Regions from separate parts of the Pseudarthrobacter sp. SORGH_AS 212 genome, predicted to be linked through region 1. Evidence: riboswitches for the same ligand, from Rfam matches in the RefSeq annotation. Region 1 holds a riboswitch; each other region holds the start of a gene.

Evidence for each region. Region 1 has a riboswitch for cyclic di-AMP ahead of QE394_RS04575 (M23 family metallopeptidase). Riboswitches for the same ligand answer to the same signal wherever they lie in the genome.
Region 2: another riboswitch for cyclic di-AMP. It lies ahead of QE394_RS05825 (hypothetical protein); the one in region 1 lies ahead of QE394_RS04575 (M23 family metallopeptidase).
Region 3: another riboswitch for cyclic di-AMP. It lies ahead of QE394_RS18665 (LysM peptidoglycan-binding domain-containing protein); the one in region 1 lies ahead of QE394_RS04575 (M23 family metallopeptidase).

Annotation. Positions count from the first base shown of each region.
Region 1 covers NZ_JAUTAA010000001.1:1,025,185-1,035,574, forward strand. The annotation lists gene QE394_RS04545 (molybdopterin-binding protein) at 1-753, opposite strand, end outside; gene QE394_RS04550 (DUF6457 domain-containing protein) at 750-1,046, opposite strand; gene QE394_RS04555 (NTP transferase domain-containing protein) at 1,059-1,724, opposite strand; gene QE394_RS04560 (HNH endonuclease) at 1,854-2,354, opposite strand; gene QE394_RS04565 (NlpC/P60 family protein) at 2,601-3,380, opposite strand; gene QE394_RS04570 (C40 family peptidase) at 3,538-4,224, opposite strand; cyclic di-AMP (ydaO/yuaA leader) riboswitch at 4,295-4,492, opposite strand; gene QE394_RS04575 (M23 family metallopeptidase) at 4,605-5,435, opposite strand; cyclic di-AMP (ydaO/yuaA leader) riboswitch at 5,446-5,689, opposite strand; gene QE394_RS04580 (metal-dependent transcriptional regulator) at 5,806-6,501, opposite strand; gene serC (phosphoserine transaminase) at 6,810-7,940, shown strand; gene QE394_RS04590 (DUF3027 domain-containing protein) at 8,057-8,695, opposite strand; gene QE394_RS04595 (cold shock domain-containing protein) at 8,702-9,085, opposite strand; gene QE394_RS04600 (hypothetical protein) at 9,293-9,526, shown strand; partial or broken gene QE394_RS04605 (helicase-associated domain-containing protein) at 9,537-10,390, shown strand, end outside.
Region 2 covers NZ_JAUTAA010000001.1:1,276,924-1,287,313, forward strand. The annotation lists gene QE394_RS05780 (TetR/AcrR family transcriptional regulator) at 1-620, shown strand, start outside; gene QE394_RS05785 (hypothetical protein) at 638-1,375, shown strand; gene QE394_RS05790 (EamA family transporter) at 1,276-2,250, opposite strand; gene QE394_RS05795 (LysR family transcriptional regulator) at 2,323-3,237, shown strand; gene QE394_RS05800 (histidine phosphatase family protein) at 3,215-3,742, opposite strand; gene QE394_RS05805 (winged helix-turn-helix domain-containing protein) at 3,900-4,766, opposite strand; gene QE394_RS05810 (hypothetical protein) at 5,335-6,345, opposite strand; gene QE394_RS05815 (response regulator transcription factor) at 6,577-7,317, shown strand; gene QE394_RS05820 (HAMP domain-containing sensor histidine kinase) at 7,324-8,817, shown strand; cyclic di-AMP (ydaO/yuaA leader) riboswitch at 8,951-9,108, shown strand; gene QE394_RS05825 (hypothetical protein) at 9,111-9,848, shown strand; gene QE394_RS05830 (glyoxalase superfamily protein) at 10,024-10,390, opposite strand, start outside.
Region 3 covers NZ_JAUTAA010000001.1:4,061,612-4,072,001, forward strand. The annotation lists gene QE394_RS18640 (universal stress protein) at 1-287, opposite strand, end outside; gene QE394_RS18645 (hypothetical protein) at 543-974, shown strand; gene QE394_RS18650 (DUF664 domain-containing protein) at 1,011-1,535, shown strand; gene QE394_RS18655 (ribonuclease Z) at 1,528-2,454, shown strand; gene QE394_RS18660 (protein adenylyltransferase SelO) at 2,451-3,926, shown strand; gene QE394_RS18665 (LysM peptidoglycan-binding domain-containing protein) at 4,019-4,864, opposite strand; cyclic di-AMP (ydaO/yuaA leader) riboswitch at 4,868-5,040, opposite strand; gene QE394_RS18670 (hypothetical protein) at 5,226-6,182, opposite strand; gene QE394_RS18675 (hypothetical protein) at 6,284-6,727, shown strand; gene QE394_RS18680 (lytic transglycosylase domain-containing protein) at 6,666-7,607, shown strand; gene QE394_RS18685 (TraR/DksA C4-type zinc finger protein) at 7,628-7,984, shown strand; gene QE394_RS18690 (DNA alkylation repair protein) at 7,981-8,511, shown strand; gene QE394_RS18695 (DUF1810 domain-containing protein) at 8,514-8,954, shown strand; gene QE394_RS18700 (glucose 1-dehydrogenase) at 8,958-9,851, opposite strand; gene QE394_RS18705 (metallophosphoesterase) at 9,943-10,390, opposite strand, start outside.

The DNA of each region.
Region 1 (10,390 bases):
CAACTGATGACCGAATGTGTCCCGGACCTTCCCCGGGGCAGGCAGGCCTTGCACCACCACCTCGGACCCGGTCAGCAGCAGGCGTACGAGGGGTTTGCCCTGGACCTGAAGCTCGTCGTATCCGGCAAGTGCGGCGAGTGCCAGGTGCGCCGGATTCAGGGTCACCCCCGCCGGGACAAGGGTGTCCCCTTCATGTGCTTCCTCGCCGGCTTTTCGCACGTGCTGGCCGTTTCGCGGTTCACCGGGACGGGCGGTTCCACCCGCTTCAAGGACGGGAAGCCCGTCCTCGTCCTCGGCGAGGACGGCACTTTCGCTGCGAAGGATCCCCTTGCCACCTGGCGGGATGAGTCCGCCGGTAACGATCGGGCTGGCCTGGTGCGGCGCCAGCCGGGCTCCGGCTTCCACGGGGATCCATGGCCCGGAACCGTTGACTGCCCAGCCGTCCATGGCCGAGGAAGCGTAGTGCGGCATGTCCTGGAGCGCAATGATGTCCTGCTCCAACCTGCGGGCCTGGGCCTGGTCCAGCGGCACCGGGCCGGGCGGGATGGGCGTTGCGGCGTCAAAGGCGGCCTGGCGTGCTTCCGCCCATGTGTGAGCCAGGTGATGGTGGCCGTGGCCCTGGTCCTGGCCGGTTCCGGCCTGGCCTTCGTCGTTCTGCTCCTGCGGTTGTTCCTGCAGTTGTTCCCGCGGGTTTCCGTGGCTGTGGTCGTGCCCTGCGGGGGATGCTGCTTCCTGCCCGGGTGCTTCTGTCATTCGCCGGGAGCCCCGGCGGCTTCAGCGTCATAGTCGGCAGCCAGCGTGCGGGCGACGGCGAGAGCCTTTTCCATGGCCGCGGCATCCGTCGAGCTGCCGGAGTGCGAGGCCAGGCCCGCGGCGAATCCGGCGATGAAGGTGGTCAGCGGGGCGGCGGGACGGACCACTGAATGCGCCGCCACACCGGCAAGGGAAAGGATGGCATTGATGTCCACCTGGACATCTTCAAGCTCGTAGGCCTGGAGCAGCGACCTGCACCACTCCTCCAGTGTTTCGTCCTGGCTCTTCACCACGTGCCTCCAAAGTTAACTGCGGCCGCGCCCGGCCCCGTCCACGTCCTCCACGTCCGGGCTGCCGGCGGCAATCCCCAGTGCGGCGGCATCGTCCCACGTGTCCACATCTGCCGTGTAAGCGGCCGGAACGGCGACAAGCTGCACGTCCAGACTAGCAAGGAGTGAGCGGACTGATCCGTCGACCAACCGGCCTGCGGCAGCCATCCCACGGGCGGACTTTTTTAGCATGTCCGTGCTATAAATTCCGGCCAGCGGCTGCATCCGCCCCGCACCGTTTTCGTCCGCGGCAAAGGCCACATAAGACCCCGCGCCAAGCCCCGTGGACAACTCATGCAGGAGGGTCCGCACAGCCCCGGAAACCAGGGGCATGTCACAGGCCAGGACGAGGGTGTGCGGAGCGCCGGCCCCCGCCCGGTCCAGGACATCCAGGCCCGTGGCGATGGCCGCTGCGGGGCCGGCGAACTCCGGCTCTTCACGGCACGTGAGCACTCCGGGAGGCAAAGGTCCGGGATCCGGGCCGACAATCACGGTGGCCCGGGCTCCCTCAGCCGCAGCCAGGGCCCGGCCAAGGAGGGTGGTGCCGCGAAACAGCAGCCCCTGTTTCGGGACGCCGCCCAGCCGCGAGGATCGGCCTCCCGCCAGGATGAGGGCATCAAAGGCCGGCACGTCGTCTTGCATGGTCCAAGCGTAGCCAGTGCCGGACGCCCTTCGGACAGTCCAGGCACTCGGCAGGTCAGGCGGTCAGGCGGTCAAGCCAGGCGGCCGGCGCAGGCAACACGTCAGGACCGGCCAGACAAACAGCGCACCTTACGCGGCCCGCTCCGGCAGGAGGAACGGGTCCCACGCCGGCGTGGGCTTTTCCAGTTCCTTGATCTGCCAGATGGTGCCGTGCGGCGGTGCCGGCTCGAATCGCAGCTTCCAGCCCATTTCAGCGGGCGTGTGGTCGCCCTTAACGTTGTTGCAGCGCAGGCAGGCTGCCACCAGGTTCTCCCAGGAGTCCGCCCCTCCCCGTGACTTGGGGTGCACATGGTCGATCGTGTGCGCCGCTTTTCCGCAGTAAGCGCACTTGTGCCCATCGCGTCTCAGGACGCCGCGCCGGCTGACGGCTGTGGCATGGTTGTATCTGGGCCGGATGTAGCGGTTGAGGAGAATCACGGAGGGGCGGCCCAGGATTTCCTGCGGACCCACCACGGGATCCTCGCCCTCGGCAACCACGCTTGCCTTGCCCGTGAGCACAAGCACCAGCGCCCGGCGGAAAGTAATAACCGCCAGCGGTTCATATCCAGCATTCAGAACGAGAGTGCGCATGCACGTACCTCTTCACGGCCGCACCCGTCAGGGGCTCGAGGGCCGGCTGCCCTCGGCATGTCCGGGCTATGGATCGACACCACAAGAGTAAACAAAGAAATGCAGGATCAGCTAATCACGGCACACCCTACCGTCAGGAACGGCCGCCGCGGCGCACCGCCCGTGAACGGCAAAGGACCCCGGCCGCGTGGGCAGGGGTCCTTTCACTCCGAGGGGCGGCCGTACCGGCCAGCCCTCGCGGGGGGATCAGTTGACGCGGATGAAGACCGGTCCGGAACCGACGTTGGCGCTGAAGACCACGGTCTGGTTGCCGTTGTAGCCGCCGTGCACAGCCTGGCCGTTGCCTGCGTAGACAGCGATATGGGCCATGCCGGCGCCGCCGTCGGCGTAGTAGATCAGGTCGCCGGGCTGGGCCTCGGCAGCGCTGACGGTGCGGCCAAGGGAAAGGTAACCGGCGGGCCAGTCGTGGAAGTTGATGCCCACGGCAGCCAGTGAGTTGGTGACGAGCATCGTGCAGTCCTGGTTGACGCCGAGCTGGGCGTAGGCTGCGGAAAGGATTGCTGCGCCCTTGCCGCTGGCAGACGCCTGGGGTGCAGACGCTGGCTGCGCCGTGACTGTAGCGGTGACCTTCGGCGCTGCAGCCGTCTGGGCGGTGGCGGCCTCGGCAGCCGGAGCCGGAGCGGCTTCCTGGACCTCGACCTCGGGCTCTGCCTCAACCACCGGAGCCGGGCTGGTGCTGACGGCCGGCTTCTCGAAGGAGATGTTGATGGTGGACGCCGCGGAGATCGGGGCTTCAACGGCTGATCCAACTTCAAAGGCGGATGCAGGAGCGGAGTCGCGCTGGATGTTGGTGTCAGCTGCGTTTGCGGCGATGCCGCTGGTCAGGACCAAGCCCGAGGCTGCGGCGATAACCGCTGCCTGGCGCCCAACGCCGCCGGCGTTGCCGCCGACAGCCTTGGCGATGATGGCGATTGAGTTGGTCTTGGTGACTTCGGCGCGATGCCGTGCGGTAGCACGAGTCGTCATCAGTTCTCTCTTTCGTTGTCCCCGGGCCTGTAGGCAACACGGGGGTTATGGACGCGCCGGCATCTTGGGGGTACGCCGGCACGTCCCGAACGGGGATGTGTGATTTAGCGAAAAGCGGGGGCAAAGAAAAAGTTCCTGGGGCCTGTGGCCCCGGGAACTAGTTCATGGTGTAGAACGAGGAGGTTCCGGTAGCGGCAACCGCGTGCAGGAGGGTGCCCTGGGACGGGTTGAGCGCGCTGACCATCATGCCGTTGCCGACGTAGATGCCAACGTGTGCGCCGCCGTTCTGCATGACGAGGTCGCCAGGCTGGGGAGTGGAGGTGGGCTTCATGGCGTTCCAGGCGTTGACGCGCGGGATGCTGATGCCGGCCTGGGCGTAGACCCACTGGGTGAATCCGGAGCAGTCCCAGCCGTTGGGGGTGGTGCCGCCCCACACGTACGGGTGGCCAATGCCGGTGTACGCGATAGCTGCGATGCCCGAAGTGGCAGCGGAGGAAACAGTCTCCGCGAGCTTCTCGGAAGCAGCTTCGGTTGAGTCAGCGGCTGCGGTGACGGCATTGCCGGCATCCCGTGCTGCTGAAGCTGTGGACTGGGTGCGTACCGGCTCCGGCTTCGGAGCGGCGGTGGTCTTGATGACCGGGCGCTCGAAGGAAACAGTGGCGGTAGGTGCCGCGGTGACGGCAAGGGCGGTCTGGGCCGAACCCGACTCGGTGGATGCCGAGACGCCCGCGGTGGTATCCGCGACGGCCGGCAGGCCCATACCCAGGACGAGGCCGGAAGCGGCTGCAACTACAGCAGCCTGGCGACCCACAGTCCCGGCATTGGCACTAACAGCCTTGGACACGGCGCCCAAAGGGTTGGTACGAACCGTTTGCGCACGGTGGCGCGCAGCATTATGGCGTGAAGACACGAAGGTAGCCTCTCCCAATGCCTGCGAGGTGAGCTGTCGGATTCGGATGGGAGTCACCCGGCCACACCGCTTCCAAGGAAGCTTTCGTGACTTAACCCCAAGGCCTTCGAAACAAGAAGGCCAAAATTGGTTCCCCCGCCCCTGCCAGACGATGAAATGCGAACGGACCTTGAGCGGTGGCAGAGTTAGGCAATCCACTCAAGAGCGTCAACTTCGGAAAAGTTGACGCGAGTTAGACGGTACAGCAGTTTTGTTTGAATGTCACATTCAGGTCACGGCGGGTTACAGCCATTCGAGAGTCCGCCATCATTTGGCTAGAGCCAGCCGGTGGGGTCAACGACCTCGCCGTTGACCTGGACTTCAAAATGGAGATGGCAGCCAGTGGAGGCGCCTGTGGTCCCGCTGAGGGCAATGACGTCACCACGGGAGACGGTTTGGCCCTCGGTGACGTTGAACGACGACAGGTGGTTGTAGGTGGTCTCCAGGCCGTTGCCGTGGTCCACCACCACCCTGTTGCCGCCGCCGTACTGGTGCCAGCCCACAAAGGTCACGGTTCCGGTGGCGGCAGCCATCACAGAGGTTCCGCACTGGGCAACATAGTCCTGCCCGCGGTGGAAATCGCCGGTGCCGCCGGTGATGGGGCTGACGCGGTAGCCGAACGGCGATGCCGTGGCCATGGTGGCCAGCGGAGCCCCGAGGCTACCGGCGGATGCAGCCCGGGAGACCGATCCTGCGGACTGGGCGCTGAGCAGCTGCTTGAGCTTGCCGTCAGGGTCCGCCTGGGTCACGACGGCGGAGCGGCTGAAGTCGATCTGGGCGCCAGCTTCCGCGGAAATCGCGGGCTGCGGCGTCACCGACGAGGCTGCAACAGCACCGGTTCCGCTGGCGTCAGTGGCCATGACGGGACTGGTGACGGGAACGGTCACGGTGAGCACCAGGCCGGTGGCGGCTAGCGCGATGCCGGCCTTCTGGCCGATGCCGCTGGCCGAGGCGAATTCCGTTATCTGGCGGAATGGACCCCGACGGCGGCGCGCATCACGGTGGAGATCGCGGGGGCGCGAGGTCTCGGCAGCCTGGACGGTTTCGACAGCACGCGGCGTAGCAGCGGGGCCCGCCGCGCGTCGGCGGCCCCGGGGGGTCTGCATGGTCAAGAAGGGTTCCTCTCTGGATAGCCTGCGAAGTTAGCTGTCGGATTCGGGTCAGAGAGTTCACAGACCCGGTCCGCCGTAAGCAAGCTGCGGCACAGAGAAATCCCCGGAAGGTTCCTTCACTGGAAGAGGCTTGCTGCTGACGGACTTCACCCCAAGGCAGTCCCCCGCTGCCAGTTGTGGTTCCCCCGCCTCTGCCAGTTATGACTTGGTGCTCCTGATCCGCTGGCAGAGCTCGGCTCCAGATCAGGTAACGCTTAAGTATCAACGCTTTGGTTTAACTATAGGGGCTTAAGTCCCTTAGTAACAATTCCGTTATTTTTGCGTGATTCAGCTCCCACGGGGTAGAAGCAGGGCTTTTACGGTGTCAGTTGACGGCTACGAATACGTGGGCAGCCACTTCAGGAGGCAGTTCAAGGGCGCCTTCAATGCCCGGAACACGGACCGAAATATAGTCCCCTACACGCTCCAGCGATACTGCCGCTCCGGGGCGGATGCCGCCTTCGTCGAGCTGCGACAGGAGTTCGGGTTCCACCTGGATGGGTTCGGCCAGCCGGCTGATGGTCACGGCAGAGGCGGGGCCGTAGGTCTTCATGGCCTCGAGGAGGCTGATCGCGCCGTCTGCCAACGACGGCTCCGGGTGTCCGCCCAGTGCCGCCAGTCCGGGAATTGGGTTTCCGTAGGGCGATTCGGTGGGGTGGTTGAGCATTTCGTAGATCCGGCGCTCAACGCGCTCGCTCATCACGTGCTCCCAGCGGCACGCTTCGTCGTGGACGTAGGCCCAGTCCAGGCCGATGACGTCGGCCAGGAGCCGTTCGGCAAGACGGTGCTTGCGCATGACCTCTGTGGCACGTTTACGGCCGGCCTCGGTGAGCTCCAGGTGGCGGTCGCCGGACACCACCACCAGGCCGTCACGCTCCATCCGGCCGATGGTCTGGGACACCGTGGGGCCAGAGTGGCGCAACCGCTCGGCAATACGGGCCCTCAGGGCAACGATGTTTTCTTCCTCCAGCTCCAGGATGGTCCGAAGGTACATCTCCGTAGTGTCGATCAGATCCGTCATCCAGCTCAGCTCCTCGAGCGCAATACCCTGCGTTGTTCCGCGTTGTCCTAGCGCGTTGTCCTACACAGTCCGCCGCCATGCGGCGCGACATAGTCCGGAGGCAAGCTTAGCCTATTTTGACTTAGTCCGAATAGTTACCGGCCCCACGTACCAGTGTCTCAATGTTTGGACTTTAGCGGCTCCGACTCCCGCGCCTACGGCGGTTCAGGCAGAATGGGTAAGGCCTGTATGGCAGTCACTGCCGACTGTCGGGCGGCGTTGTCCGCCCGACCGGCCAAAGCCACCTCCCCGCCGACATTGGAGCACCCGTGAGCGAAACCAGCATCACTATTCCTGCCGACCTCCTGCCCCGGGACGGACGGTTCGGAGCCGGGCCATCCAAGGTCAGGCAGGAACAGATCGATGCGCTCTCCGCGGCGTCGAAGACCATCCTGGGCACGTCCCACCGGCAGGCCCCCGTCAAGAACCTCGTGGGCTCGGTCCGCGAAGGCCTCAGCCGGTTCTTCCGGGCGCCCGAGGGCTACGAGGTTGTCCTCGGCGTCGGCGGTTCCACCGCTTTCTGGGATGTTGCCTCCTTCGGCCTCGTGGAGAAGAAGGCCCAGCACCTGTCCTTTGGTGAGTTCGGGTCGAAGTTCGCCGCCGCCACCAACAAGGCACCTTTCCTGGATGCGTCCTCCATCATCACGTCCGAACCGGGTACCCGCCCGGCTGCCCGGGCCGAGGCCGGCGTCGACGTATACGCCTGGCCGCAGAACGAAACCTCCACCGGCGTCTCCGCTCCGGTAAAGCGCGTAGCAAATGCCGATGAGGGCGCACTGGTCCTGGTCGATGCAACCTCGGCCGCCGGCGGCCTGGACGTCGATGTTGCCGAGAGCGATGTCTACTACTTCGCCCCGCAGAAGAACTTTGCCTCCGACGGCGGCCTGTGGCTTGGCCTGTTCTCCCCCGCCGCACTGGAACGCGCCGCACGGATCAAAGCCAGCGGCCGCTGGATCCCGGATTTCCTGGACCTCCAGACCGCCATCGACAACTCGAAGCTGAACCAGACCTACAACACCCCGTCGCTGTCCACCCTGGTAACGCTGGACGCCCAGGTGCAGTGGCTGAACTCCAACGGCGGCCTGGACTTCGCAGCGGGACGCACCTCCGACTCCGCCGGCCGCATCTACACGTGGGCCGAAGCATCTGAATACGCGACGCCGTTCGTCATCAACCCGGATGAGCGCTCGAACGTCATTGCCACCATCGACTTCGACGACTCCGTGGACGCCGCCGCGGTGGCCAAGGTCCTGCGCGCCAACGGCATTGTGGACACGGAGCCTTACCGCAAGCTGGGCCGCAACCAGCTCCGTATCGCCACCTTCGTTGCCATCGACCCCGAGGACGTTTCGGCCCTGCTGGCCAGCATCGACTTTGTGGTGGGCGAGCTGCGCAAGTAGCTTTCCGCCGTCGGCAAGGCCCCGGCGAATGAACATACGACGGCGCCGCCCGGGTTTACCCCGGACGGCGCCGTTTGCTGTTGGTTGGGTCGACGGACCCGCCACAAGGGGGCTGGCTAGCCCTCTGGGTCGTCTGCCTGGCCATCGTCCGAGGACCCGGCCTGCAGCGCAGGCTCTGCCTCTTCCGGATCCTGTTCCGCTTCGGGTTCCCCGGAACCCGCATCAGCGGGTTCCCCTGCAGCCTGGGCGTCAGGGACCGCGCGCTCCTGCTCGTGCTCCTCTTCCCGGGCGTCCTCGGGCCGCACCCGCTCAGCCCACGGCACCCATTCCGGGGCCAGGATCGAATCCTCCGAGGGCAACAGGCCCAGTTCGTTGACCGTCACCAGCTTGGAGCGGGAGTTGCGGGTGATAACGGCGTACCACTGCCAGCCCGAGTAGCCAGGCAACCTGGATTCGAAGAGGTGCGTCACCAGGCGGTCGCCTTCGCTCTTGGCAGCCAGGTGTGGACCGATGTCCGACGCTGAGGTGATTCCCTCCAGGGCAGTCCTGGCAACGTCGACGGCGGCGGCCAGGAATGCATCCGGCTTCCCTGTCCGCCACACCGGCACGCCCGCCTTGCGTTGGGGAGCCGCCTTCACGGCCGTGGCGGAGCCGGAGACGGCTGTGCGCTCCGAGGCAGCTGCCTGGGGCACACCGGCTGTCTCCTGTTCCGAGGCCTGCATTCCTGCGTCGGGCTGTTCAGCTTCCGGATTCATTGCTGCCTAAACGTCCAGCTCGTCGGCAACCTTACGCAGGGCGGCGGCAATGGCCTTGCCCTTGTTGCCGTCCGGGTACTTGCCGTTGGACAGGGTGCCCGAGAGATTGTCGAGGACAGTCACCAGGTCCTGGACCAGGGGCGCAAGGTCGCGGGCGCTGGGCCGCTTCGCCTTGGCGATGGATGGAGTCTTGTCGAGGACGCGCAGGCCCAAAGCCTGGGCACCCTTGCGGCCGTCGGCCACCCCGAACTCCACGCGGGTGCCGGCCTTGAGTTCCGTCACGCCCTCGGGCAGCGACGATTTGGGCAGGAAGACCTCCTGGCCGTCCTCACCCGCGAGGAACCCGAAGCCTTTGTCCTTGTCATACCACTTGACCTTGCCGGTAGGCATTGAATCAACCTTCTTCGTTCTGCTGTTGTGATGCACGGCCGGCCGCCACCGCATCCGCGCCGGTTGTGCGGGTTTAAGGTATGGCAGCTGCGTACCGTGTTGGTCTGTATCCTTCAAGGTTATCCTGCCCCGCGCCCGAATCCCGCTTCATGCCGCCCCCGACGCCGGGTTTACGCGCGCTGCCGGAGGGGCGGTAGCGTTACGTCCATGACACCCTCGCGCTACCGGCGGCCCATCATGATTGCCGCCGCCGTCATTGCCGTGCTCTCGCTCGCCGCCGTGGCGGCGGTCATGGCCCTTGCCTTTGCCGGGTCCGTGGCTCCCGCGTGGGTCACCTACACGGCGCTGTACGGCCTGCCCGCGGCGTTCGTCCTCATGCTCTTCCTGGTTCTCGACAGCGTTGCAGGGCGGCGCCGGGCAGGAAAACCTGACCAGCGGTAACGTTGGACTGATGTCCCTCATTCGCGCGCTCAGCAAGGACCTGGCGGCCCGCAGCGACGACTCGCTGCGGGAACTGTTCGCCGCGCGTCCGGACCTGCTGTCCCCCGCCGTGCCGGACTTCCCTGCCCTGGCGGCGCGGGCCAGCTCGCGGGTCAGCGTGCAGCGTGCCCTGGAGCGTCTCAACAGGCCACAAATGCAGGTCCTTGAAACCCTCCATCTGTGCACCAACACCGATACCGGGCACAGCGCCAGCGCACCCGCGCTGCGCAAAATGGTCGCAGGCTCCTCAGTGCCCATCCTGGAAAGGATCCTGGACCGCCTGCAGGAACTTGCACTGGTGCACCGGGCCGATCCACCACACGGCACCCCCTCCGGCAACCGCCAGCGCTTCTACCTCCCCGTAGGCTGCCTCAAGGACGTAGTAGGCATTTATCCCGCGGGACTGGGCCGCAGCTACACCGAACTTGTCCGGCTCCAGCCTGCGTTCGCCCAACGGGCGGTACAGCTTGTGTCCGAACTGCACCGGAGCGGCGCCGAGATCCAGGATGCCACCACCCCGATGGAGGCGGCACTGGCCCTGCAGCACTGGACGTCCTCGCCGGAAGCCGTGCAGGACATCCTCGCCCACGCCCCGGAGCGGACGACGGCGCTGCTCGCCAGGTTCCGGAACTGGGCCATGGGTGCCGTCCCCCAGGCGCAACGCAAGGCGTCAGTCGCCACCGAGGGCGCCGACGTCGGGCCCATCGACTGGCTGCTGGCCCGGGGGCTGCTGGTTCCGCTCGACGCCGCCCACGTTGAGCTGCCCCACAGCGTAGGGCTGTCCCTGCGGGGCGGCGCCATCATCAACGACTTCACGCTGACGCC
Region 2 (10,390 bases), 250 kb from region 1:
ACGTGACGGTGGACGAAATCGCCGCGGCCGCCGGCGTATCGAAGGGAACTGTCTACTACAACTTCGGCAGCAAGTCCGAACTGATCGCCCAGCTGCTGAGGCATGGTGTGGACATCCTGAAGGCCAGGCTGCTGGGAGCCGCCGACGCAGGGAAGCCACGTACCGGACGCCCACGCAAGGCCAATAAGACCGGCGGTGCCGAAGCCGGGAGTTCCACTGATTCGGACGGGGATCCCTCCGTTTCGGACGGGGATCCCCTGGTGGCCATGGAGTCGATGATCGGGCAGGCCATGGATTTCATGGCCGAGTACCCGTCCTTCGCCCGGCTGTGGGTGAGCGAGAACTGGCGGATCCCCAGCGAGTGGCAGGGCACCTTCGCGGTGCTTCGCGGGGAGCTGTTGGAGGTGGTGGGTCAGGCCGTGGACAACGTGGCGAAGGCCTACCCGGTGGACGAGTCCGTACCCCGCGGGAGCCTTGAAACGGCCATCTTCGGCGCCTGCTTCGTTGTGGGCCTGGACCGGCAGACCTATAACCCCGAGCGGACCCGTGACCAAAGCGTTGCAGCAATCATGGCCATCATGCGCGGCTACGTCCTGAAGGATGCGCACCCTCGGGGATGATGGAGCACATGCGTCACATGGGCAACAGCGGAAAGTTTGCGGTCATTTGCGGCATCGTCGCGGCCGGGCTGCTGGTCCTGACGGGGATGACGCTGGCGGAGCCGGTGTTCCTGGCGTTCCTAGGCGTCCTGGCGCTGGCCTATGTGGCCGCGGTCGGGGAGCTGCTGGTCCGTCGGCGTCGCCTGGCCCTCGTGGCGACAGGTGCGGGTACCAGCATCACCATCGCGTGCTCGCTCGCATTCCTGAGCACCTGGGAGCTGGCGTTCGACGGCGAGTCATCCTTCATCGGCACCCCGTTGCCCACGAACGATCCGGACAACTACTTCATGGTGGCCGCTGCCGCCGCTGCGGGGACCCTGGCGGTCCTTTTCCTGGGCGCTGCGTGGCCGTCCCGCCGTCGTGCTGGCAGCGCGCGCAGGCCCGCCACGGCGGGACGCAGGCCCGCAGCTGCGAGCCGTCCCTCCGGCCGGGGAACGGCACAGAACCCCGCGCGGCGCCCGGGTGCGCAACGGGCGGGAGCACAACGTACGGCTGCGCCCAAGCCAGGTGCGCCGCGCGCGGGTGAACAGGGTTCCGGGACGCAGCGTTCCGCGACACGGGCCTCCGGCGGCCAACGGTCCGGCCTGCAGGCAACAGGCGCCCAGGGTTCGGCGGCTCAGCGTGCCCCGGGAACCCGGCCGCCGGCCAGGTTGCCGTCCACGCCTGCCCGCCGCCCGTCCCCGAAGTCCGGCAACGGTTCAGCCGCGGGCCGCTGAGGCGGCCGGCGGCTGAAGTTCACCACCGCCGTCGCCACGCCTGCAAGGAGCAGCAGCCCGCCCGCAATTTCCGTTGGCGTGGGAATTTCCGCGAGGACCAGCCAGGCCGTGCCCATTCCCACCACGGGGACCAACAGGGTGAAGGGAACAACGGCGGACGACGGGTGGCTGGCCAGCAGCCGGTTCCAGATTCCGTAGCCCACCAGCGAGGCGAACACGGCCGTGTACAGTGCGCTCAGCAGCGTGGGCGCCTGCAGGTGCCCGAGCGTCCCCAGCACTGCGCCGGGGCCATCCACCACCAGCGACAGGCAGAAAAGGGGCAGCGGCACCACGGCGCCGGACCACACCACCAGGCCCAGTCCCGAGGCTGCCCGCGCTTTCCGGGCAATGACGTTCCCTGCGGCCCAGGATAGTGCGGCCGCGAGGACGATGAGGAAGGGCAGCAATGGCGCGACAGCGCTGCGGCCCCCCGCGACGACGGCCAGCCCCGCCACGCCCAGGACCACCCCGGCAAGCTGGCGGGGTCCGGGCCGTTCACCGAGGAAGACGGCGGCAAGCAGGACCGTCAGGAGCACCTGCGCCTGCAGCACCAGGGAAGCGAGCCCTGCCGGCATTCCCAGCGCCATGGCCAGGTAGAGGAGCCCGAACTGCCCGGCACTCATGAAGAGGCCGACGCCGATGATCGCCTTCCAGCTGACATCCGGCTTGCGGATGAAGAAGATCCACGGGACCACCACCAGGACGAAGCGCATCGCCACGAACAGGAGCGGCGGGACGTCCCCTCCCCCGGGGTGCAGTCCGATGTCGATGGCAACGAAATTCAGGCCCCACAGGATGGCAACCAGCACGGCGAGGAAGGAGTTGCGGAGATTCACCCCATCAGAGTGGCATAAGCAGCAATGAAGCACCAGCGTTTATTTGCACCGTAAATCGTGTACTTTTGCTTCATGATTGATATCGGGTCGCTCCGGGCCCTGGCCGCGATTGAACAGTACCGGTCCGTCATTGCAGCCTCCGAAGCCATGGGGTTCAGCCCCTCGGCCGTCTCCCAGCAGGTCAAGAAGTTGGAGAGGGAAGCCGGCTTTGCCGTGCTGGAACGCCGGGGTCGGGGCGTACTGCTCACTGAACGGGGCGTGGCACTCGCCGCCTATGGGCGGCGCATCCTTGCCGAACTCGAAGAACTCCAGTCAACCCTGCTGGCCGATCCGGCCAAGCCCAGCGGGCAGCTGCGGGTGGTGGCATTCTCCACCGCATGCCGCGGACTGGTGGGGCCCCTGCTGGGCAAACTGGCCGCGACCGAAAGCGACCTGGACGTCAGCGTCCTTGCCGAAGACCCACGCGAGGCCGTGGCCCGCGTGGCCAACGGCGAGGCGGACCTGGGCCTGGTGCACAACTGGAATTCCGTTCCGCTGGTGATTCCCGAGCATCTGTCGCTGGAGTGGCTGTGCGAGGACATCGCCGACGTCCTCGTGCACAGCAGCCACCCGCTGGCAGGGCGCTCCGGCGTCACACCGGCGGACCTGGTGGATGAGCAATGGATCAGCACCCCGCACGGGGCCATCTGCAACGAAGCCCTGCTGAGGATCTTCGCCGATCTTGGCCGGGTTCCCGACATCAAGGTCTACGACCCCGATTTCGCCACCCACATCGCCCTCGTGGAGCAGGCCGCAGTGGTGGCCCTGGTTCCGCGGCTGGGCCGCCCGGTGCTGCCGCGGGACGTGGTTGCGGTGCCCGTCACGGACCCCGTCCAGGCGCGGCAGGTGGGCATTGTCCACCGCAGGACCATGACGGCCAGCCCGGGCATCCGGTACGTGTCCGAACTGCTGCGGAAGATCGCTGCTAGTGGGCCCGGGGAACCTTGAACCTGGTGATGCGGGCGTCCTGCCCGTCCAGCTCGGCCCACGACTTTTCGGTTTCCAGGACCGTCAGCGCGCTGGTGGGATACCGGGTGGCAGCGTCCATATAAGCATCATGGTCGGAGTCCCGAGAGGCCAGGTGCATCGCCAGGTCCTGGACGCCCGGCAGGTGCGAGATCAGCATCAGGGTGGTCACGGTATCCGGAACGTGGTTGACCACGGCAAGCATGCGCAGGGCCGAGGCGGCATACAGCCCGTCCTCAAGCTTGGGCGTGGGCGCCTTGTCCCCCAGTTCCGAGCACACCCAGGTGCAGGTCTGGCGGGTACGCAGGGCACTCGAGCACAGGATGAAGTCAGGGACGATGTTGTGCTTAAGCAGCCACTTCCCAGCCAGCGGCGCCTCCCGGTGACCGCGTTCCTCCAGGGGCCGTTCATGGTCGGCAATCCCGCCGGGCCAGTCGGCCTTGGAATGCCGCATGATCACAAGCCGGCGAAGATGGTGCTCACTCATGGCCCAAGCCTATCCAAACCACTTAGCCGTGGAGGTCAATGCTTGGCTGGGCAACACGAACGCAAGAAGGCGGCACATCCCGAAAGCGCCGTTGTTGCGTGAGGAACGAGCGCAGGCGCAGAGGGATCGTGCCGCCTTCTGGCGGTGATGAGAGTTTCTAGATCGAGTATTCCGGAGCGGCCCAGACGACCACCTCGGGGTGCTCGTAGAACCGGTAGCCCTGGCCGCGGACCGTGCGGACGGTGTTGGCCAGCCGGCCGAGCTTGGAGCGGAGGCGGCGGATGTGGACGTCGATGGTGCGCTCGTTGGGGACCTCTTCGGCGTTGCGCCACAGGCCTTCGAGCAGTTCGTCGCGGCCCACCGTGCGGGTGCCGTTTTCCACCAGGTAGTTCAGGAGTTCGAACTCCTTGAAGGTCAGGTTGAGGGATTCGCCGTCGAGGTGGACTTCGCGGCGGGCGAGGTCGATCAGGACGCCGGAGGGGCGGGGCTCCTGCGGCTGCTGGGGCCGGGGTGCCTCGGTGCGCTGCCGGGCGTTGACGGTGGGGTCGCCGAAGGTGGAACGGACGACGTCGAGCGCGGAACCGGGGGTGCCGGCAGGGGCAACGGCCACGGCGGCGTAGCTTTCGGCGCCGGTCACCAGGGACTGGGCGTAGGCCCGGATTTCCTGGGCAAGCTTGGCGATGGAGGTGCCGGCAGCTGCAGCGGTTTCCTCATCAATGCCCATGTACAGCACAAATCCGCGGGCCACGTTCTCGTTGGGAACCGGCCGGACGGCGTTAGGCCCGGCCACCACGGGGGTGGGGGCGGTGATGGGCGCCGCGGTCTCGGTGGGCTGCACCGCCCGGAGCTGGCCGTAGGAGTTGGGGTTGTAGCCCTGCGGTGCGTAGCCCTGCGCCGGGAAGCTGTTTCCGGACGTCGGAGCAAGCGAGGGGCGGGGGCCGAAACCGGGGCGGAGGCCAGACGGCTGGCCGGCCTTGGCGGCGTTACGGACGGAGATGTGGACGTATCCGGATGCAACTGACATGGAATGCTTACCTCAATGTGAATGGCCGCCATAGCGGCACTCGAATGCTGGGTTTCCCCGCACTGCGAATGGGGAGGGGCGCCCGACGCTGGGCTGGGGGCGAATGCCTAAGAACTTCGAAGGGTGTAGAAGGTCAGGCGTGCATTCGACAACAGCGCATGTCGGCAGCAGCTGATGTGCTGGGCCAATATTCTGCGGCTGCAGGTGCTGTTGAGTTCTTGTTCACATTGGAAGTGTGCAGCGTAACAATGGCAACGTGCAAGTAACAATGGGCAGAATCGTCCGCATCGTGAGACAAAGCAGCGGAATGTGCGACAGATCACGATTCTGGGAAGGTCAAATAATAACGTTTGTTATCCGAGAATGATCCCTCAGATAGTTATTTGATTGAACTATCTTCGGTGGATACGCAATCTATCGAATCACGCTGAATTTCAATCGCTTGACATAGAATCGACCCACCGGAGGGTCCTCACTGTCCAATTCATTGCCGGCTGCTAGCCGTCTTTTTGGCCCCCGACTACCTGAGCGAAGCCACCGCGGCGGCGTCTCACATTGCGACGGCCGGTCAGTTGGTGGTTGTCCCCGCACCCGGAGCTGCTGCCGTACCGGACGCCGTCGCAAGCAGTATGGTCTTGGCTGTGTAGCCGTCCGACGACTTGAGCGCGGTAACGCGGACGGTTGACCCGGACGTGACTTCCGAGATGCCCAGTGTGCCACCCGTGCTGCCGCTGCCCCGTTGCCGGATGCCCTCCGATACCTGCACATCCGCTCCGACGGCGTAGATTCGCGAAAACCCGTCCTCGCTCTTGACGGTTAGCCAGTCCGACGAAACGTCCGTGACGGTGCCCGTCTGGGAAGCCATGGTCACGTAGGAAGAATCCTGCAGGATCACATATTCGGAGTGTATTGCGGCGTTCAGCCCTGCCAGCCCTATGCCGAGACCGCCGGGGCCGCCCATGGCTCCGCCGTTCATGCCGCCAATGCCGTCCGGGGCTGTCATTCCGGACTGGCCGCCGGGCGCGAACTGGCCGCCGGGGTCCGCCTGCCCGTTGGTCCCGCTGGCGCCGCCGGCATCCTGGGTATTGTCCGCGGCTGCCACGGAGCTGTTTCCGGCGGCATAGGCCCCCGCACCAGCTGCTGCGGCCACCGCCACCACGACTCCGCCAATGATCAGCCCCTTCCTGGCTGCCCTGCCCCGGTTATCCAAAGTCCGGCCGTCCAAAGCCCGGCCGTCCAAAGCCCCGCTGTCCAAAGCCCGGGGCGGACCCTCTGCCGGGTACGGCTGCGGTGCGACCCACCCTGCCGGCTGTTCCTGCCGCTGGTCCGTGTCCGCCGTCGTACTCCCCCATCCAGCGGGCTGGCCGCTCCCGGGAGCGGCCCAATCCTGGGACGGCCTGCTCTCCGCGATGCGGGGAGGTGCCCAACCGGAAGGTGCCCGCGGGCTGTCGGGGTTGCCGGCAAAGACTTCCCACTGGCTTTGCGGGCGGGCCTGCCCCTCGGCTGCGGTGCCGGCCTGATGCGGCTGTCCGCCCTGGGCCGGTTCGTCCGGGACGGCACGGTTGTTCTGCTGGTCCATTGACTGCTCCTCGGGAAGGGAACCTGGCGGTCGCCTCTGCTGATGTTCCATCAGCGTCAGCCGCGTTCCTGTGCCCGGACTGTGCAGCGGGGCAGTGCTGACTGTGACATTTGGACCTTGGCGCCGACGCTGCCACACCCGCTGCGACGCCCAGCTGGCTAGGCTGGGATTCACAGCTGGGGCACAGGTAGCCCAAAGCCCGCCTATATCGAAGGATCGGAGAGTTGTCCCATGGCCACCTCGCACTCCATGACCAACAACCTCCCCAAGCTCTCCCATCCGGACGGCTCCCCCATCCGCGCCCTGGTGGTGGATGACGAACCCAGCCTTTCCGAGCTGATGAGCATGGGCCTGCGGATGGCCGGGTGGTCCGTGGCAGTGGCAGCGGACGGGCCCGAGGCGGTGAAGCTGGCCAAGGACTTCCGCCCCGACGTCCTGGTGCTGGATGTAATGCTGCCAGGGTTCGACGGCGTGGAGCTGCTGGGCAGGATCCGCGCCTTCGCGCCGGAGGTGCCCGCCCTCTTCCTGACCGCGAAGGACGCAGTCCAGGACCGCATCGTCGGCCTGGCCGCCGGCGGTGACGACTATGTCACCAAACCGTTCAGCATGGAGGAAGTCATCCTCCGCCTGCACCGGCTGGTCCAGCGCTCAGGCGTCGCAGCCATGGACACCGCCGAATTGGTAGTCGGCGACCTGGTGCTCAACGTCGACACCCGGGAAGTCACCCGCGCCGGGGATGATGTGCAGCTGACGGCCACCCAGTTCGAGCTGCTCCGCTACCTCATGGAAAACCCCAAGCGCGTCATCAGCAAGGCCCAGATCCTTGACCGGGTGTGGGACTACGATTTCGGCGGCCAAGCCAACATTGTGGAGCTCTACATCTCCTACCTCCGCAAAAAGATCGACGCCGTCCATCCGCCCATGATCCACACCGTCCGCGGGGCCGGCTACGTCATCAAGCCGGCGGAGTAGCTCGCCATGGCCGCTTCAGAAGCTACCTACGCCCGGAGTTGGCTCAGGCCGGCAACCTGGCACCTGCGCACCCGCCTGATTGCCCTGGCCATGGCCCTGCTTATCGCCATCTGCGGTGCCGTTGGCATCGTGAGCTACGCATCGATGGACGCCTTCCTGACCCGGCAGCTTGATGACCAGCTCAGCCAGGCCGCAAACCTTGCCGACAATCCGGGCCGCCCGCCGTTTGGCGGTTTCAACGGACGGGACCCCCTGGACGCCCGGGGCCAAAGAATCGGCACCGTCAACGCGAGCATCCGCAACGGCCAGGTGAGTTCCGGCGGCTTCCTCGCCTCTGACACCACCCGCCAACCCTTGTCCACGGAGGACAAGGAGACGCTCCTCGCGCTCGATGCCAACTCCCGGCCAGTGGACCGTTCGATGTCCAGCGGTGATTACCGGCTGATCGCGGTCCAGACAAACTCCGGCGATGTCCTGGTCACGGGACTCCCCCTGGCTACCAAGGAAAGTACCCTCAGGTCCCTGGTGTGGACCTTCGTGTTCGTGTCGTTGGGCGGCCTGCTGCTGATCGGCCTCGTGGGGACGGTACTGATCCGCCGCACCATGAAACCCCTGGAACAGCTTTCCGAGGTTGCCACCCGGGTGTCTGAGCTGCCCCTGGACGCCGGTGAGGTGGCGCTCGCCGTGCGGGTGCCGCCGTCGAACTCCAACCCGGGCACCGAAGTGGGCAGTGTGGGGCATGCACTGAACCTCATGCTGGACAACGTAGCCAGCGCCCTGGAAGCCCGGCAGAAGAGCGAAACCAAGGTGCGCCAATTCGTGGCGGACGCCTCGCACGAGCTCCGCACCCCGCTGACCGCCATCCGCGGCTACACCGAACTGATGCGGATGACGGAGGACTTCACTCCCGACGGACAGAAATCGCTGGCCCGGGTCCAAAGCCAGTCCGAGCGGATGACGGCCCTGGTGGAGGACCTGCTGCTCCTGGCGCGGCTGGATGAGGGCCAGCCGCTCAAGCTGGCCGAGGTGGACCTGACGCAGCTGGTGGTGGAAAGCGTCAGCGACGAGAAGGTCATGGCCCCGAGCCACACCTGGCGGCTGGATCTTCCTGCGGAGCCGGTGCTGGTCAACGGGGACGGCGCGCAGCTGCGGCAGGTACTCATGAACCTGCTGTCCAACGCCCGGAAACACACCCCTGCCGGAACCACCGTGGTGGCCGGCGTCGGTACGGCACCCGACGGCGCCGCCGTCGTGACGGTCACGGACGACGGCGGAGGCATTCCGGCTGACTTCGTGGACCACGTCTTTTCCCGCTTCGCCCGCGCAGACGCGGCCCGCAAGGGCAGCGGCGACCAGGCCGGCGCGGCCGTTGCCGAGGGCACCAGCGGGCTGGGCCTGTCCATTGTCCAATCCATCGTGGAAGCCCACGGAGGCCGGGTAACGGTCACATCACGGCCGGGGAAGACGGAGTTTGCGCTTCGCCTGCCCGCCGTGGCCTGAATTCGCCAAGGCGACGCGCCGTCGTCGTGACGTCTGTTACCTAAATGTGACTTAAGCGCCGCTCTCCTGTACCGTCGATAGGGTGCGGTTCCCGTTCGGGCCGCATATCCGGATGACGCCAAGCTCTGCCACTTCCCGGATTTCGCTTGAACTGAGGCAGAGGCGGGGGACCCACGTCCCGGGCAACGCAGTACTGCCCTTGGGGTTAAGCCAGCACGTGTATTTGCCGTGCGGCCGGATGCCCTCATCCGAACCCGACAGCTAACTCCGCAGGTGTGAGAGGCGAAACAAACATGTCTAAATTCACGGTAAAACCGCGCCCAAAATCGGCCCCGAGCCACAGCGCGCAGCCTGAAACCCGCAAGAAGTCTTCCTTCGGCAAGCGCGCCGCGGTGCTCGCAGTCTCCGCAGCCATGCTGGTGGGCGTAGGCGCCGCAGGCCAGGCCACGGACGGCTTTTCCGGCGTGGCAGCTACCGGCTCCGAGTCCCCCGCTGCCACCGATTCCCAGATGAGCATCGAGAAGAGCGAAATCCGGTCTAACCCGGCTGCGTCGGCGCCCGCCGAACTCAAGGTGCAGCCCCAGGAGGCGGCACCGGCGCCCGCACCCGCTGCGGAACCTGCCCCGGCCGCAGCGCCCGCCCCGGCTCCTGCACCGGAACCGGCACCTGCTCCCGCACCGGAGCCTGCTCCCGCTCCCGAGCCTGCTCCCGTCGTCGCCGTCAACGATCCTGCCGGCGCACAGGCCTACGCGTCCGGCCAGCTGGCCAGCTACGGATGGGCGCAGGACCAGATGCAGTGCCTGGTCACCCTGTGGACTAAGGAATCCGACTGGACCACCACCGCCACCAACGCCAGCAGCGGCGCTTACGGCATCGTGCAGTCCCTCCCCGCCGAAAAAATGGCGAGCGCCGGCCCCGACTACCTGACCAACTACCGCACCCAGATCAACTGGGGCCTGAACTACATCAAGGAGCGCTACCAGTCCCCGTGTGGCGCCCTGAACTTCCACCTGGGCAACAACTGGTACTAAAAACCTTCACACGCTGAGGCCCTTTCGACCGGCCGCCGCCGAACCCTACCGGTTCAGCGGCGGCCGTCGTCGTATCTGCTTCATGCCGCGAGGCACCAATTACCCCGTGCGTTAGGTAGCAATTTTTGGGATTGGCCCTAACGGCCACCGAGCGGTTTGGGGCTGGGACGTGCCGTTACCGTCCCGGAATGTACTGGACGGCCCAGCGGTTGCCGTCCGGGTCCGCGAAGTACACGAAGTGCCCCCAGTCCTGAACGTCCACATCGCTGACCTCCACCCCATTGTTCTTCAGGTGGTCATGGGCGGCTTGGATGTCACTGACCACCAGCTGCAGGTTGGAGCCGGTGCCCGGAGGAGCGTCAGTGAGGCCTTCCCCGATGCAGATGGAACACGCTGAACCGGGCGGGGTCAGCTGCACGAAGCGGATGGATTCCGACGGGCGTTCGTCGAAGTCGGCGTTGAAACCCACTTTATTAACGTAGAAATCCTTGGCGCGGTCCACATCGGACACGGGGACAAACACGAGTTCAAGTTTCCAGTCC
Region 3 (10,390 bases), 3.0 Mb from region 1:
GAGTATTTGGCCAGCGAGCCGCCCACGCTTCCGGTCAGGAGCCGTGTGGTGACCGGGGTCGGTGTTGCTCCCCGGACGCGCCCTGCAGCAGTTTTCAGCAGTTGGTCCCCTGCCTCTTCCAGTACACCGAACCAGGGGTACGGTTCGGCTACCCAACGGTCGTCCACAACGTGGAGGACCGCCAGGGGAACCCCGGATTTTTCGGCCCGGTGCGCGGCCCACAGCACCGCCGCCCGGCTCTGTGCCGAGTCGTTGGTGGCAACGGCAATCGGTTTACGTGATGTCATGGCCGGCTTCCTGGTCTTTCGTGTGGAGTTTTGGGCGGACTCGGGAGGCGGTGGCCGCCCCAGCATGGCGCAGCGGCAGCGCGTCTCCCTGCTTACAAGAGTGGCCGCCGGACTCCTGCCATCTGTAGGGCCGAAAGTCACGGCTGTCGAGGGGACAGTTCCACACCGCGGGGGTGGTCAGTATGCTTACTATTGTCTGGCGGTACCGATCTACGCTGCATCAGACCGGGTGCAGCCCCAAGGAAAGGCGTGACCATGAGTGAACAGAACCTCCCGGAGGATGGCCTGGAAGTCGTTGACGAAAATGACGTGCTGCTCGATGAAACACCGGGAAGCGCAGCGTCACAGGAGCTTGATCCCGTACACGGGGAACCGGACAACTATCCCGGCGCCGCCGAAAACAATCCGGACCGCTGGCAGGAAGACCCGCTGCTCCAGGAAGAAGCTGCCCCGGGAGGGGAACAGGACTTCCTGAGCGACCAGGCCCTGCGCGACGAATCCGCCGAGGCGCGCTACGAATCCGGCGATGAACAGGTGCCGCCGGATTCACCCACCCTCGGTCAGGCAGCAGCGGACGTCGACTTCGGCGAGGATCCCACTGGCTTGGAGGCCGATGCCAGTGACGACGCTGAGAACTTCGGCGGGTCGCCGCTGAGCGAATTCGACCCCAACGATCTTGAGCGTTAGGCACGGCCAACGGCGCTGGTGCTGAAAGGCGGGGATATGAAAACCAATGAACTCCTGCAGGATGCCTTCGTGCGCATCAGCGATGCCGTGACGGAGACGATCGATGGCCTGGATGAAGAAGCCCTGCACCATCGGCCGGCGGCCACCGGCAACCCCATCGCCTGGCTTATCTGGCACCTGGCACGGGTGGAGGACGCGCAGGTTGCCGCCGCTGCCGGACTGGAGCAGGTGTGGACACACGCGGGTTTTGCTGACCGCTTCGGCCTTCCGCTGACGGACCGCGACACCGGCTACGGGCACACCAGCAAGCAGGTGGAGTCGGTCCGCGCCACGGCCAGTCTACTGGGGGACTACTACGGCGCCGTCCACCGGCAGACCATGCAGGTCCTCGGGGAACTGGCAGACCAGGACCTTGACCGGACCGTTGACACCAACTGGGACCCTCCGGTCACCCTCGGCGTCCGGCTGGTCAGTACCCTCGCCGACTGCCTGCAGCACGCGGGCCAGGCGGCCTATGCGAAAGGCCTGGCGGCCGCCGGCCATGGCAGCGGCCGTGCGTGAACTGGTGGTCCTGGGCACCGCATCGCAGGTGCCCACCCGTACCCGGAACCACAATGGGTACCTGCTTCGCTGGGACGGGGAGGGGCTGCTCTTCGATCCGGGTGAGGGGACGCAGCGCCAGATGATCCACGCCGGAGTTTCGGCAACGCAGATCACCAGGATCTGCCTCACCCACGTCCACGGCGACCACTGCTTCGGACTCCCCGGCGTGCTGTCGCGGATGGTGCTGGACGGCGTCAACCATCCGGTCCACCTGCACTACCCGGCCTCGGGGGACGGTGTGGTGCGGGCGCTGGTATCCGTCAGCACTCCCGGCCTTGACCTGAGGCTCCATCCCCACGGCGCCGCCGGTGAGGTGACGGACGGCCTCCACGTCCGGCCGCTCAAGCACCGAATCGAAACATACGGGTATCGCCTCACCGAGCCCGAGGGCCGCACGTTTCTGCCCGACCGCCTTGCGGCAGCGGGCATCGCCGGGCCGGACGTCGGCCGCCTCCGGCGCGAAGGTACCATTGCCGGCGTCGGCCTGGCCGACGTCAGCGTTCCGCGCCCCGGGCAGCGCTTCGCGTTCGTCATGGACACCGCCCCGTGCGACGGTGCCGAAGACCTTGCAGACGGCGCCGACCTCCTGGTTGCCGAGTCCACCTTCAGCGACGACGACTGCGGGCTGGCGGAGGAATACCGCCACCTCACCGCCGGGCAGGCGGGCGATTTGGCGGGGCATGGGAGCGCCCGGACGCTGGTCCTCACGCATTTCTCATCCCGGTACGGCAACGACGTCACCCTCATGGTCCGGCAGGCGTCCGCCCGCGCCAAGGGTGCCATTGTCATCGCCGCCGACGACCTCCAGCGCATCCGCCTTCCGAACCGCCGCGGGGAGCCTGTAACGGCCGCCGCGGAGATAGGGTTAAAACCATGACCGCTGCAGCACAATCAACTGTTGCCCTGGGTGGCCGCTTCGCCCGCGAACTCAACGAACTGGCGGTGCCCTGGGAGGCGGAGGAAGCTCCGGACCCCAAACTCCTGGTGCTCAACGAACCGCTCGCCGGAGAACTGGGGCTCGACCCTGGGTACCTGGGCTCGGAAGAGGGAGTGCGGTTCCTGCTGGGCAACCACGTGCCGGAAGGTGCCACACCCGTGGCCCAGGCCTACGCCGGGCACCAGTTCGGCGGCTACTCGCCCCTCCTCGGTGACGGCCGTGCGCTGCTGCTGGGTGAGCTGGAAGATGGCCGCGGACGGTTGAGGGACCTGCACCTGAAAGGCTCCGGCCGCACGCCGTTCGCGCGCGCCGGTGACGGCCGTGCGGTCGTGGGGCCCATGCTGCGCGAATACGTGGTCAGCGAGGCCATGCACGCCCTCGGCATCCCTACCACCCGCTCCCTTGCCGTCGTAGCTACCGGACGGCAGGTACGCCGGGATGACATGCTGCCCGGCGCCGTGCTGGCCCGGGTGGCCGGCAGCCACCTTCGGGTGGGCAGTTTCCAGTATGCGCGGGCCACCGAAAACCCGGAGCTCCTGCGCCGGCTGGCGGACCACGCCATCAGCCGTCACTATCCGGATGCTGCTGCGGCGGACAACCCATACCTCGCCCTCTATGGGGCGGTGGTGGCGGCACAGGCCTCGCTCGTGGCGCAGTGGATGCTGGTGGGGTTCGTCCACGGTGTGATGAATACAGACAACATGACCATCTCCGGGGAAACGATCGATTATGGCCCCTGTGCCTTCATCGACGCGTTCAACCCGGCCGCCGTGTACAGCTCCATCGACGTCGGTGGCCGGTATGCGTACGCCAACCAGCCGGTCATGGCCGAATGGAACCTTGCCCGCCTGGCCGAAGCCATGCTGCCGCTAATTGACGAAGACCAGGAGGCGGCGGTTCCGGTGGCCGTGGAGGCGCTGGGTGGATTCCGGCGGCAGTACAGTGCGGCGTGGTTCGGCGGCATGGCCACCAAGCTGGGCCTTGCGGCGGGGAAGCCGGGGACGGCAGCAGACGAGGAGGTCTCGGACCTGGTGGACGGGGTTACCGGCATCCTCAAGGACGGCCCCGTGGACTACACGCTCTTCTTCAGGAACCTGGCCAAGGCCGCCCGGGGTGACAGCCGGCCTGTCCGCGGCATGGTCATGGACCTGGCCGCGTACGATGCCTGGGCTGAACGCTGGCAGGAGCTGGGGCCGGACGCCGGGCTGATGGACCGCACCAATCCCGCGTACATTCCGCGGAACCACCTCGTCGAAGAGGCGCTGGCCGCGGCTACGGTCGGGGACCTGGAGCCACTGCACCGGCTGCTGGAAGCGGTGGCGGCGCCGTACAGCGAACGCCCCGGCCTGGAGCGGTACGCCGAGGGCGCCCCGGAGGACTTCGGGACGTACATGACCTTCTGCGGCACCTGAACAAGGAAGGGCAGCAAAAAGGGCGGTAGCCGGGGTCTCCCGGCTACCGCCCTTTTGCAGCTCTATGCGCTGAAAGCTACGTGCTCAGCAGGCTATGCGACCCGTACGTACGAGGCTGCACCAACCCAGCTGACGGAGTGCACCTGGGTCTGGCTGCCGTTGACCCCGCCGCTGACCATCTGGCCGTCACCGGCGTACACGCCGACGTGGCCTGCCGAGATGACGAGGTCACCCGGGGCGGGTGCGCCCACTACGGTGCCGTACTGGTAGAACTGGCCGGGAGCCAGGTCACCGACCGACTTGCCGACGGCGCGCAGGGCCTTCTCCACCATGGCGGTGCAGTCCTGGGTGACGCCCACCTGGCCGTACGCGTTGGCCAGGATGGCAGCGCCGGTGCCCGAGCCGGTGGCCGCAGGCGTTGCAGAGGCGTAACCGAGGTTCATGCCGGTGTTGGCGGGAGCGGCGCTTGCGGTCTGGACAGGTGCCGCGGCCGGAGCAACGGCCGGAGCGGCCGGTGCTGCGTAGCCGGCGCCGGGGATCGCAATCTGGTCACCCGGGTAGATGATCGAGGAAACGTCGAGGCCGTTGGCTGCCAGGACGTCGTTGAGGCCAACCCCGTAAGCGGACGCAATGGCGCCGAGGGTGTCGCCGGAAGCAACCGTGTGGACGTTGCCGGCAGCCGCGGCGGGTGCAGCCGCTACGGGTGCGGCAGGTGCCGAGTATGCCTGGACATTATTGGTTTCGGTGCTGTCCGGGCCGGTCACACCTGCATGTGCCGGAGCTCCGACGCCGAACGCAATGCCCGATGCTGCGGCTACCGCCAGTGCCGGGCGTCCGAAGGTCCGGGCCTGGGCCTTGGCCGTCACGGCCAGGCCCTGCAGCGCGATGGAGCCGGCCGGAGTAGCGCGGTGACGGGCGGTGGTGAAATTTTTTGACACGGTTGATCGCCTCTCCCATGCCTGCGGGGTGAGCTGTCGGGTTCGGGCTGGAGATGCCCGGCCGGTAGCGCACTTCGTCAGGGACGGAAGGCGATATCGACTTAACCCCAAGGCTTCGGTGAAGCCGCGGAAACTTGGTTCCCCCGTCCCTGCCAGCTGGAAAGCGATTGAATCCCGGTTCAGCGGCAGGGCTCGGCAAGCTGAGGGGAATGTCCCGTTTGGGAGGGACACGTGTATGACCATAACCCGGCGTACACCGGATTGTCACATTTGGATAACATGCGAGGCAGTCCTCTCGGATGAAGGCCTCCTCCGCGGGGCCTTCCGGAACGCCGCGGTGACCTCGGATGATGCGCGGGTCCTAGCCGTTGTGGCATGCCAACGTAACAAAGTCATAAAGTTGCGCACGCAACAGCCCGCCGGCTGCCACTTTCAGGACACCTTCCCGCGCTCCGGCGGTAACGGTGAGGGGCAGCAGGGTTCCCACTTTGTCTTCCGCGACGGCGTGCGGATCGCACCGGGCGGGACGCACCCGCAGGGCCAGGACCGTTTCGGGTTCCCCAGGCCGGACCGTTACGTCCCGCGGCCACGGCTCAACCCCGTCCTCCGCCAGCAGGGGCGTGCCGCCCACGCTGTGCAGCGTGAGGGACGGCGTCCCGGCGGGGGCCATCTGCCGTGGGCTGATGCGGAGGCGGACGACGGCGGTGCGGCCGTCCGCCGCCACCTCAAGGTGCTGGTCCAGGGCCAGCCCGGCCACCTTCGCGGCGTCCGCGGCCAGGCAGAGCTCGGAATTGTTGCGCGGCAGCACGCCGAAGGGATCCGGGGCCGGGAGGGTCAGTGCTGCCGGTTGCCGTCCGGCCGTAGCGACGGAAACCGTGGCGCTGGCCTGCGACGATGCCGTTGCCGGCTCGGCACAGGCCGGAGGTGGGAGCTGTGCGGGCACGCTCTTGGGTTGGTGCGGCGGAAGCTCCAGGCTGCCCGCCGGTGGCGTCCACTCGATGTCCCCGTCGAACAGCGGGGAACTGACGCGCGCCACGTCCACAGCCACGGGACTGTCCGTGGTGTTGGTGAGCTGGAGCAGGATGGCGTGCTGCCCGTACTGGTCGCGGGACTGGTTTAGCTCGATGGTGACCGGTCCGGGCGCCGCGGAAGCGGGGGACGCCGCCGGGGCGGGCTGCTGTGGTGTGCAGGCCGAACCTGCCAGCACTGCTGCGGTCAGCAACGGCAGCAAGCAGCGCGGGGTTGCCGGTTTTGCTGTCCGTCCGGGGGCAGGGGTCCGGCGGGCTGGTGTGGTGCTTGGTGTGCTGGCGCCGGCCATGGGCACAGTCTAGGGCCGCGGCGTGCCTTCCGTCTCTGCTGGATAACGATCCGCAGCAGCAAGCCCTCAACCTGTGGTTGAGGGCGGTAGGCTACGGGACTATGCCCCTGTCCGTTACCAAACTGAAGTCTCCGGTGCTCGGGGGACTTCTGGTGTTTGCACTGCTGGGACCGGCAGCCCTTGCGCCGGCGTCGGCCTCGGAGCGCGCGCCGGAGGGGTACCCCTCCTGGGAGGACGTCCGGAAGGCCAGGGAATCTGAAGCGGGCACAGCGGCGGAAATCACCCGGATCGGCAGCCTCCTCGCCGTTTTGCAGGCGGATTCAGAAGCGCTCGGTGGGGCGGCCGTTGCCGCTGCGGCGGATTTCGCCGCTGCCGAGGCGGCACTCACTGCAGCCAACAGCCGGGTCGATGCGTTGGCTGCGCAGTCAGCAGCAGCCAACGGGGAACTCCGGCAGCACCGCAGGGAAATCGGAGCCCTTTGCCGTGCAGTCGTACAAGACGGGTGCAACCACGGCCGGATTCTTCATGGCCCTGGACGCCCTTGAGTCCGGCAGCGTCCACGGACTCAACATGGTGGAGCTGGTTGGCGCGAAGACAGCCGGCCTGGTGGACCGGGCGGCGTCGGCCGCAAGAGTGGCATCGTCCCTGGGCGAGCAGGAGAATGCCGCACGGTCCGAGCGGGAAAACCTGTCCAGGGAGGCCGGAGCCAGGCTTGCCGGGGCCAGGTCGGCCCAGGATGCGGTGGCCCGCCACATCACTGAAGAGCAGCAGCACGGCGGCCAGCTCACGGCCCAGCTGGCCTCGCTCAAGGGAACAACCGCGTCCGTGGAGGGGGAGTTCCGGCAGGGACAGGCCGCCCTCGCCGCATATGAGGCCTCGCAGTCAGCAAAGCGGGCCGCTGCACAGGAACAGGCGCAACGGGAGTCGGTCCGGGCAGCGAAGGCCGCAGCAGACGCCCGCGTGGAGGGACCACGGCCCGCGCCCGCGGGCCCGCCGGGACCCGTCGACCCCGCTCCGGTGAACCCCGCACCGGCGGCCCCGGCCCCGGCCCCCGGACAGCCGGTCCGGCCGGTGCCGCCGCCCGTCGTCGTACCTTCTGTTCCCGGTGGTGCTGTCAACGATCCTGCCGGAGCGAAGAGCTACGCCGCCGGACGCCTGGGCGCCTACGGCTGGGGCCAGGACCAGTTCCTGTGCCTGGCGCAGCTATGGACCAAGGAGTCGAACTGGCAGACCACGGCCACCAACCCCTACTCGGGCGCCTATGGGATCCCCCAGGCATTGCCGCCGGGGAAGTATGCAAGCGCCGGCAGTGACTGGCTGACCAGTTACCGGACCCAGGTTGAGTGGGGGCTGGGTTACATCCGCGACAGGTACGGCTCGCCCTGCGGCGCCTGGAGCCACTCAATGGCGAACAACTGGTACTGACGCAGGACTAGGCTTTTCCCATGGCTGACTACGAACGCTTCCGGCTGCTGCTCGAAGAGGAACGGCAGCTGAAACTGGCCCTGCTGCCGGCGTTGCGGGCGGACATCGCCGCAGCCAACTCCGCCCGCCAGGGAGCCAACGTGGACGACGAACACGATCCCGAGGGTGCCACCATCGCCTTCGAGCTGTCCCAGGCCTCGGCGCTGCTGAACCAGAGCTCAGCCGGCCTGGACCAGGTGGAAGCAGCCCTCGACCGGATCGCCGCCGGAACCTATGGCAGTTGCGCCGTATGCGGCAGGCCCATCGCCGAAGGCAGGCTCGAAGCCCGGCCCTGGACGCCGTACTGCATCGACCACGCAGCCGCGGGGCACTCGTGACCACCGGTTCGGACGCCGTCGCCGAGGCGGCCGGTTTCATCGACCGCACGCTGCAGAACGAGGGCGCGTGGTACCGCGCGGACGACGTCGGCAGCAGGTTTGGCGGCGCCCTGGGCTCCTACGGTTCATCAGTGGGTGCGGTCCGCGGAACCATCCGCGACGCCCTCCGCAAGTTCAAGGGCCTGGACCACGATGCCGTGGTCCAGCTTGCCTCGGCACTGTGGGGCCAGCCGAAACCGGGCGCCCGTCCGGTCTTCGAACGCCGCCAGGCGGCGGTGGTGCTGCTACAGTCGCGGGTGGCCCTGCTGCGGCACTCGGATCTGACCCGCGTTGAGGGTTTCCTCCGGTCCGCGCACGCAACGGAACTGGCCGATCCGCTCGTCACCGACGTTCTGCGCCCGCTCCTGGACAGGCTGGAGCACCGCAACCGGCAGCGCGCAGAAACCGTCCTGGCCCGATGGGGTGCCGACCCGGACGCCCACCTGCGGGCGGCAGCAGCAACACTGTCCCACCAAATAGGAGAATGACGATGGACGATCCCTTTAACCTTGAGCGTTTCGTTGCAGCCCAGGACGGCGGAACATACGACCAGGCGCTGGCCGAGCTCCAGCTCGGAAACAAGACTGGCCACTGGATGTGGTTCATCTTTCCCCAGATCGCAGGCCTGGGGCAGAGCGCAACATCCCGCAAATACGCCATTGACTCCCTGGCGGAGGCGCGTGCCTATCTGGAACATGACGTGCTGGGCCCGCGCCTGCTTGACTCTGCGCAGGCACTGACCCACCACGCCGGGCGCTCCGCAGAGGACATCCTGGGAGGCATTGACGCCCGCAAGCTGCAGTCGTCCATGACCTTGTTCCTTCGCGCCGCGCCCGGCGAAACGGTGTTCAAAACGGTCCTCGCCCAGTTCTTCGACGGCCAGCCGGACGGGTCCACCGATTCACTGCTGGCCGACCGGGACGGGGAATAACCGCTATGGCGTGGGGCTGCCGCCGTTGACGTTCAGTGTCTCGCCCACCACGTAGCTGGATTCCGGCGACGCGAGGAACACGTACGCCGGTGCCAGTTCGGCCGGCTGCCCGGCACGGCCCAGGGGAGTGGACTGGCCGAACTCCGGCAGTTCCTCCTTGGGCTGTCCGCTGCTCACCTGCAGCGGCGTCCAGATGGGGCCCGGCGCCACGGCGTTGACCCTGATGCCCTTGGGCGCCAGCTGCTGGGCCAGGCCCTTGGTGAAGTTGTTGATGCTGGCCTTGGTGGTGGCGTAGTCCACCAGCGTGGGCGAGGGGTTGTACGCCTGGATGGACGTGGTGTTGATAATGGTTGAACCGGCCGGCATGTGCGGCAGGGCCGCTTTGGTCAGCCAGAACATGGCGTAAACGTTGGTTTTGACCGTGTGGTCGAACTGTTCGTCGGTGATGTCCGCCAGGTCTTCCTGGGCCACCTGCTTGCCGGCGTTGTTCACCAGGATGTCCACACTGCCCAGGACGGCCACGGCAGTCTCCACCACTTCGCGGCAGACCGCAGGATCCTTGAGGTCGCCCGGCACCTTGATGGCCTTGCGCCCGGCTGCCTCGATGATGCCCGCGATCCTGGCCGCGTCCTCTTCCTCCTGAGGCAGGTAGGACAAAACAACATCGGCTCCCTCGCGGGCGAAGGCGATGGCAGTTGCCGCCCCGATACCGGAATCGGCGCCGGTCACGATCGCCTTGCGGCCTTCGAGCCGCCCCGTGCCGCGGTACGTTTCCTCGCCGAGGTCGGCCTTGGGAGTCAGTTCGGCGTCCAGCCCGGGCTCCGGCTGGTGCTGCTTGGGAGGGGAGATGTGCTCGTAGGCGGTGACCGGATCGCGGAATGTGTACTGGTCTGTCATGGTTTCCTCCTGCTGGTACGGCTGGATTCTTCGAAGCTAAGCATGCTTACGTTTCCAGCCTAGGCATGCGGAGGCCGGCTGCCAAGCCGGGCTACCCGCGCTGTACCTCCACCAGTTGCAACCCGGTGAGCCGGCTGCCGTCAACCACGGCCGTCATGTAGGTGCACGCGGGCTGCCGCCGGCGGTCCGTGGGCGAGCCCGGGTTCAGCAGCCGCAGGCCCCGTGGCGACGTGGTGTCCCACGGGATGTGGCTGTGCCCGAAGACCAGGACATCCGCGTCCGGATAGAGCGCCTCGCAGCGCAGTTCACGGCCCTTGGCCTGGCCTGTCTCGTGCACCATCGCAAAGCGGATGCCGTCCAGGGTGACGGCTGCCGTTTCGGGCAGCCGGGCGCGGAGGTCGGGGCCGTCGTTATTGCCGTAGACGCCCACCATCCGCCGCGAGCGCTGCTCAAATTCGTCAAGCAGGAAGGTGTCCACCCAGTCTCCGGCGTGGAAGACCACGTCAGCCCGTTCGACGGCGGACCACACCTGGGTGGGC